2 linked regions of the Prosthecobacter debontii genome follow. The protein of the gene in region 1 binds, or shares a complex with, the protein of each later gene. Links are inferred from orthologs where the notes say so. Each region holds a gene or a part of one and is shown on either strand. Other genes may lie near its edges. The genes, in order: xseA and xseB.

Evidence for each region.
Region 2: the proteins of xseA (region 1) and xseB are in contact, whole or in part, in a cryo-EM structure (PDB 8TXR), measured with the Escherichia coli proteins. The link is inferred for Prosthecobacter debontii from one-to-one orthologs.

Annotation. Positions count from the first base shown.
Region 1 is NZ_FUYE01000004.1:24,010-27,216, forward strand. Bases 188-3,074 are described here. They hold xseA (exodeoxyribonuclease VII large subunit), read left to right. Parts: upstream 188-905; coding sequence 906-2,243; downstream 2,244-3,074. Other genes in these bases: B5D61_RS06850 (hypothetical protein), read left to right, coding at 188-851; B5D61_RS06860 (EF-hand domain-containing protein), read left to right, coding at 2,333-3,074. Also shown: more of B5D61_RS06850, read left to right, coding at 24-187; more of B5D61_RS06860, read left to right, coding at 3,075-3,207. UniProt on the Escherichia coli protein: Bidirectionally degrades single-stranded DNA into large acid-insoluble oligonucleotides, which are then degraded further into small acid-soluble oligonucleotides.
Region 2 is NZ_FUYE01000016.1:16,806-19,879, forward strand. Bases 315-3,068 are described here. They hold xseB (exodeoxyribonuclease VII small subunit), read left to right. Parts: upstream 315-1,396; coding sequence 1,397-1,741; downstream 1,742-3,068. Other genes in these bases: bamA (outer membrane protein assembly factor BamA), read right to left, coding at 315-318; B5D61_RS19540 (hypothetical protein), read right to left, coding at 586-1,263; dxs (1-deoxy-D-xylulose-5-phosphate synthase), read left to right, coding at 1,750-3,068. In the rest of the region: more of bamA, read right to left, coding at 1-314; more of dxs, read left to right, coding at 3,069-3,074. UniProt on the Escherichia coli protein: Bidirectionally degrades single-stranded DNA into large acid-insoluble oligonucleotides, which are then degraded further into small acid-soluble oligonucleotides.

The sequences.
Region 1 (3,207 bases):
TGCTAAATAAATGCAAATTCTCCATGTCACAGAACACCTTCCGTGCCAGCACTAAAGAACGAGTGCAACGTCGGGCAGATCGCTCGGCGTTGACCACTTTGAAGAGGCACCCGAAAATCCAGAAGCATGAGAAAATCAAAAAACTGAAGCGATTGATCGCGGTGCTGTTGTTATTTCCCCTGGGACTGGTGACAGCGCTGACGCTGGTAGAAATGCTATCGCGTGCCGTGTTCCGACTGGAGTTCTGGCGTTCCGAGGAGGTGATATTTTTCATGATCGGAGCCGTGGCTTGGACGGTGGGGTATGTCACAGGTTGGCGTCCTGTTCGGAGTTATGTGTTCGGCCATGAAGTGAGTCATCTCTTGGTGGCACGCGCTTTCGGTGGAAAGATTTTGGATTGGGACTTCTCCGCGACCGGAGGCTATGTGGAGACGAATAAGTCGAACACCTGGATCACCCTGGCTCCTTACCTCTTGCCCTTTTATTCATTGGTCGTGCTCATCCTTTTTGGAGTCGCTGGGATGGTATGGAATCTCCACGGCATGCATCACCTCTCTCTGGGAGAAACGGCGCTGCGTTTTAAACCCGTCTGGTTTTTCTACATCTTACTCGGCCTGACGTGGTGCTTTCATGCCACCTTCACCTGGAAGACGGTGGTGATCGAGCAGAGTGACCTGCAGCGGAATGGCGAGTTCTTTTCTATGCTGCTCATCTTTCTCGTGAATGTGATGTTGATCATTGGGTTGTTCATTGCCGCCTCGCCGACGCCAGGATTGGGATTGATCGAAGTGGGGCGCTGCTGGCTCGGCACTGCAGGTGCGGTGTGGAGCTTTTTTATGGGGCGGTTTTAATCCAGCTATTTTCTTGCTGGCAGTGGAGCGGGGCCACGCTAGAGACACGAGAACATGACCGAACCTGAAGATGTCCTCTCCGTCACCCAGCTCACGCGTGAGATTCGCGATGTGTTGGAGGGCCGCATCGGCAGCGTGTGGGTGGAGGGGGAGATCAGCAATCATCGACTCCAGAGTAGCGGGCATCAGTATTTCACCCTGAAGGATGCCGGTGCTCAGCTTGCCTGTGTGATGTTTCGCGGATCGGCCCGTACAGGGGTGAGGCTGACGGAAGGGGCGCAGGTGCAGCTCTACGGAACTATCTCCGTCTATGAAGCACGTGGTCAGTATCAGATGGTGGTGAAGCAGGCCCAAATGAAGGGCCAGGGAAGCCTCCAGGCCCGGTTTGAGGCTTTGAAAAAGAGTCTCTATGAAGAGGGGCTCTTCGATGCCGAGCACAAGCAAGCCATCCCCAAATATCCGCGTGTGGTGGCGCTTGTAACCTCACCCACGGGGGCGGCGATTCAGGACATGCTGAATATCTTGACTCGCAGGGCTCCATGGATTCACGTCATGGTTTATCCGGTGCGGGTCCAAGGCCAAGGCGTGGAACGAGAAACGATTCAGGCATTGAGAGTCCTGAATGAAGCTGAGCGGCACGGGATACCACAACCGGACACGATCGTGATCGGACGGGGCGGCGGTAGCATAGAAGATCTCTGGGCCTACAATGAAGAGTCTCTCGCGCGGGCTATCTTTGACTCACGGATTCCTGTGATCTCAGCCGTGGGGCATGAAATTGATTTCACGATTGCCGATTTTGTCGCCGATCTGCGTGCGCCTACACCCAGTGCGGCAGCGGAGCTGTTGGCTCCAGATCGCGCGGAACTGATGAGGCATTTCGAGTCGCTGTCTCGACAGATCAGCTCGCGTATGGACTACACGCTCACGCATCATGAGCAGGTCTTGGATTTCATGGCTCGCGGTGCTTTGAAGACGGCACCCGAGCATCAGCTCCAAGCCGCTGAGCAGACGGCGGATGACATCGAGTATCGGATGAAAGATGCCTCGAGGCTGAGCTTGCAAGACCTACTGGATCAGCTCGTTGAGCGGCAGCAAGTGCTGATGGCTCATCATCCGCGCGTGCTTTTGAGTGAGTCTGAGCATCGGGTGGCGCAGCAAGCTCAACGGTTGCAACAGCAACTGATTCATCGGTTAGACCGACTCGAAGATCGAGTGAAAGCACGCACGGATGTGCTCCGCAATCTCGGTCCTGAATCGATCCTGGCTCGAGGCTTTTCCTACACAACCAATGAAGAGGGCAGGGTATTGCGCGACGCGGATGAAATTGCGGACGGGCAGGTGCTGATCACACGTCTTCAAAAAGGCGAGGTGAGAAGTATCGTTCAATGAGAGGACGATTTTTTTTGAAAGGTTGCGCAACCGATTTGAGCCTTCTGGGTTGGAGTGAGTGCTGTCGATAACACTCAGCCTATCCAACTATGAAATCATCCAAGACCCCTTTTTGTTTCCTGGGCCTACTCTCTCTGAGCGCCAGTCTTGCCTTCGCTCAAGAAGGTGCCCCCAAAGGTCCGCCTCCTGAAGGCGAAGGCCGCGGCGGTGGCCGTCTCGCCGAGTTTTTGAAGCGGGCGGATGCCAATGGTGACGGCAAGATCAGCAAGGAAGAATTTGGTGCGATGTCTCAGCGCGAAGGAAACGACGAGCGTTTCGCCCGCATGGACACGAATAGCGATGGCTACGTGGACCAGGCTGAAATGGCCTCCGTGGCAGAGAAGATGCGGGAAGGCATGCGCGGTGGGCGCCCAGGTGAAGGTGGCGGTTTTCGTCGGCCCGATGGGGAGGGCAAGGAAGGTGGTTTCCGCCGTCCACCGGGCGGCTCTCCCGAGGGAGGAGCAAGACCTGATGGAGAGCGCCCACAACCCCCCGAAGGCGGGCGTCGTCCAGAAGGTGGCCCTCCAGGAGGCCCCGGCGGCCCACCCATGGACGAAATCTTTGGCCGCATGGATAAAGACGCAGATGGTTCCGTCAGCAAAGAAGAGTATGTGGAATTCTCCAAACAGGAGATCGAAACTCGCTTTTCTCGGGTGGACGAAAATGCCGATGGCAAACTCACCAAAGACGAGATGCGAGCTGGAATGGAGCGGATCCGCAATATGATGCGTGGCCCAGGCGGGCAGGGGGGGCCAGGCTTCGGACGTGGTCCAGGTGACGGAGATCGGCGCCCTGGTGGTGAAGGTGGTCCCCGTCGAGGGCCCGATGGCGGTGGTGAAGGCGGCTTCCGCCGTCCCCCTTCACAAGATGGTGACAAAGCTCCAGGTAAGGAGCGCCCAGAATTCGAAGGAGAGTCTCCCAAGAA
Region 2 (3,074 bases), on another replicon or contig:
GCCCAAAAATCCGATTTCACCGATGCCGCCACGTCCAGCGATGGTGACCACCACTTTCACGCCTCCTGAGACGTTGACAGCCTGAATGTCCACGTTTTCCACCGCGCCTGTCGCGTAAAGAGTGCGAAGGTCACGCTCGACGGCTTCATCCGTGTAAGGTTCACCCACGCGAGTGGACATCTGAGCGCGAATACGATCAGGATCCATGGTGGCGGCACCTTTATAAACGACGTCGACTTCACGGACGATTTTACGTCCGACGGCGGCCGGGGAGTCCAGAGCCACTTGGGCTTGGCTACCGACTGTGGCAGCGGACATAAACAGGGCGACCAAAAGCGGTCGCAGTGCGTATTTGGAGGAAGAGATAACTCCGTGAATCATAGCAGCGTGTGGTGTTCGGGAGGAGACTGATGCGTGCATCCCACTGCGTGCAGAGGGAGCAGCGCAGTAATGCTAACCTTCACCATAGGCGTCAAGGTGTAAAAACAGGTTTGACCTCTAATAGATGCAAATAAATCACTGAAAATGTAGTCTGATGCCTTACTTGACCACTCAAACAGTCAGTGGTGTTTGTGAAGTGAGGGGTCAGCGGAAGAGCTCGCGAAAAAAGCCGCGGGTTTCTTTGCGGGCGTTATCCGTCCAATCCCAGGCTTTGCGAGCGGCTCGTTTGACCGCTTTGGCCGCGCGTTCGCCTTCTTCGCCTTCGGCAGTGACTGTCGAGGATGGGACTTTAGGTGTCCAATCTTGGAAGCTTACCGCCCCTGTTTCAGCCGAGATCACGATGAATCCGACTTCGTAACCCGTGTTATCCTTCAAGGCGAGGCCCCATTCAGGGAGGCCGGTCTCGGAATTGCTGGCCAGTTGGTAGTCGATGCTGGCAAAGGTGGCTTGGGCTAGAGCAGCGGATTTGGCAGCGATGATGCGGGCATCGGCGCTGCGATACCGCACCTTCGAGAAGTCCAGAAGTTTACCAGGCACACGGTCGAGGACACGAGAGCCCGCCCCTGCGGCTTGGGCTTGCCATTGACCCGCTTCGAGTTTCACTGAGATACGCAGGACTTCTTCAGGCCGGAAGGCATCGCGGGAGTAGGCGGTCCATTCGGTGGGTTCGCCAGTGGTCCCGGTGCCTTTGAGCAGCAGGAGATTATTGGCAATGGCCGAACCGAAACTCTGGGCCACAGCCACGGGGATTTCGGGGTTGGCATGAACTGGCGAAAGGCTGGCGATCAGAAAAAGCGGTAGGGTTAAAAACAGGTGTCTCATGGCTGGCGATAGCATAGAAAGGGGCGCGAAATGAATCAAGACAGGTTTGGTCTTGTGAATAACGCTGGTTTTCGTGCTTGCGGGGGCGGTGTCTGTCCTGATAATGCGCCCCCCTTCGAGCATCCTTTTTTGCATGAGCGCATCCCAACCTTCCGACATCTCTTTTGAACAGGCTATGGAACGCCTGGAGGAGATCGTTGCGCAGATGGAAGGGGATCGTTTACCGCTGGATGAAATGGTGGCCAGCTATGAAGAAGGCATGCGCCTTCTGAAAGTTTGCCGTCAGCGCATTGAAAACGCCCGTCGGCGGGTCGAGATCATTACGGCTGATGCCGAAGGCAAAGCCACCACAGCGGCCTTCGATCCCGCCTTGGTTGAAGCCTCCCTCCCCGAGGAAAAATCACGGCCAGCTTCTCCGGCTCGCAGGAAAAAACCTGTTGAGTCTGAAGAAGATCCTGACGACATCCGACTTTTTTGACATATCACGTGGACACCACCCTGCCAGACATCACTTGCCCTGCTGATCTCAAAGCCCTGCCGCTGGAAAAGCTCCCAGCCTTGGCTGAAAAGATCCGCTCCACCCTGATCGAGACCCTTAGCCAGACCGGGGGGCATCTCGGGCCTAACCTGGGCGTGGTGGAGTTAACCATCGCCATGCATCGGGTGTTTGATACCCCGAAGGACAAGTTCGTCTTTGACGTCGCCCACCAGGGATATGTCCATAAAATGCTGACTGGGCGCTGGGATAAGATCCACACCATCCGCCAGTATGAGGGGCTGAATGGCTTTTTACTGCGCAGTGAAAGCGAGCACGATTGCTACGGAGCAGGGCATGCTGGCACCGCCCTGGGCGCTGCTCTGGGGATGGCCTCGGCTCGCGATCTGAAAGGTGGCGATGAGCACGTCGTGTGCGTCTCAGGAGATGCGGCTTTTACCTGCGGCCCCGTGTTTGAAGCGCTGAATAACATCTCTTCACACACGAAGCGCCTGATTACGGTGCTCAACGACAATGAGTGGAGCATTGATCGGAACGTCGGGGCGATTGCCAAATATTTCAATACCATCGCCACCCACCCGGGTTTCACCAACCTGCACGACAAGGCGGCCAAGTTTGTGGAGTTCGTCCTCGGCGGCGGAGCTCGTAAGCTGGCCGAGCGGGTGGAAAATTCGGCTAAAGGACTCCTGCTTCCTCAGAGCGAAGGCGCTCACAACCGCAGTGTTTTGTTTGAGGAGTTCGGCATCCGTTATTACGGCCCGATCGATGGCCATGATATCCCTCTGCTGATCCAGACCTTCGAGTTTCTGAAGAATCAAAACGAGCCGGTCATCCTGCACATCCTGACCGAGAAGGGCCGCGGTTATAAACCAGCCCTCGAAGATCCAGGTAAATTCCATGGACTGGGCAAATACAACATCGAGACAGGCGAGGTTCAGGCGACCGATAAGCCGACCTATTCGCAGATTTATGCCCGGACGGTGACCGACTTTGCCAAAGAAGATCCAAAGATCGTCGCCATTACGGCAGCCATGCCGGGTGGCACGGGCTTGATGGCGTTCAAAAAAGAAATCCCTGAGCGTTACTTTGATGTCGGGATCGCCGAGGAGCACGCTGCCCTCTTTGCCTGCGGTATGGCGACTCAGGGGCTGCGTCCTTTCCTAACCATCTATTCGACCTTCATGCAGCGTGCCATCGACATGATCATTCATGACATGGCGATCCAACATCTGCCCGTGCGCCTGTGCATGGACCGCGGTGGTTTGAGCGGTGATGACGGCCCGACTCACCACGGCCTGTTCGATATCTCTTATCT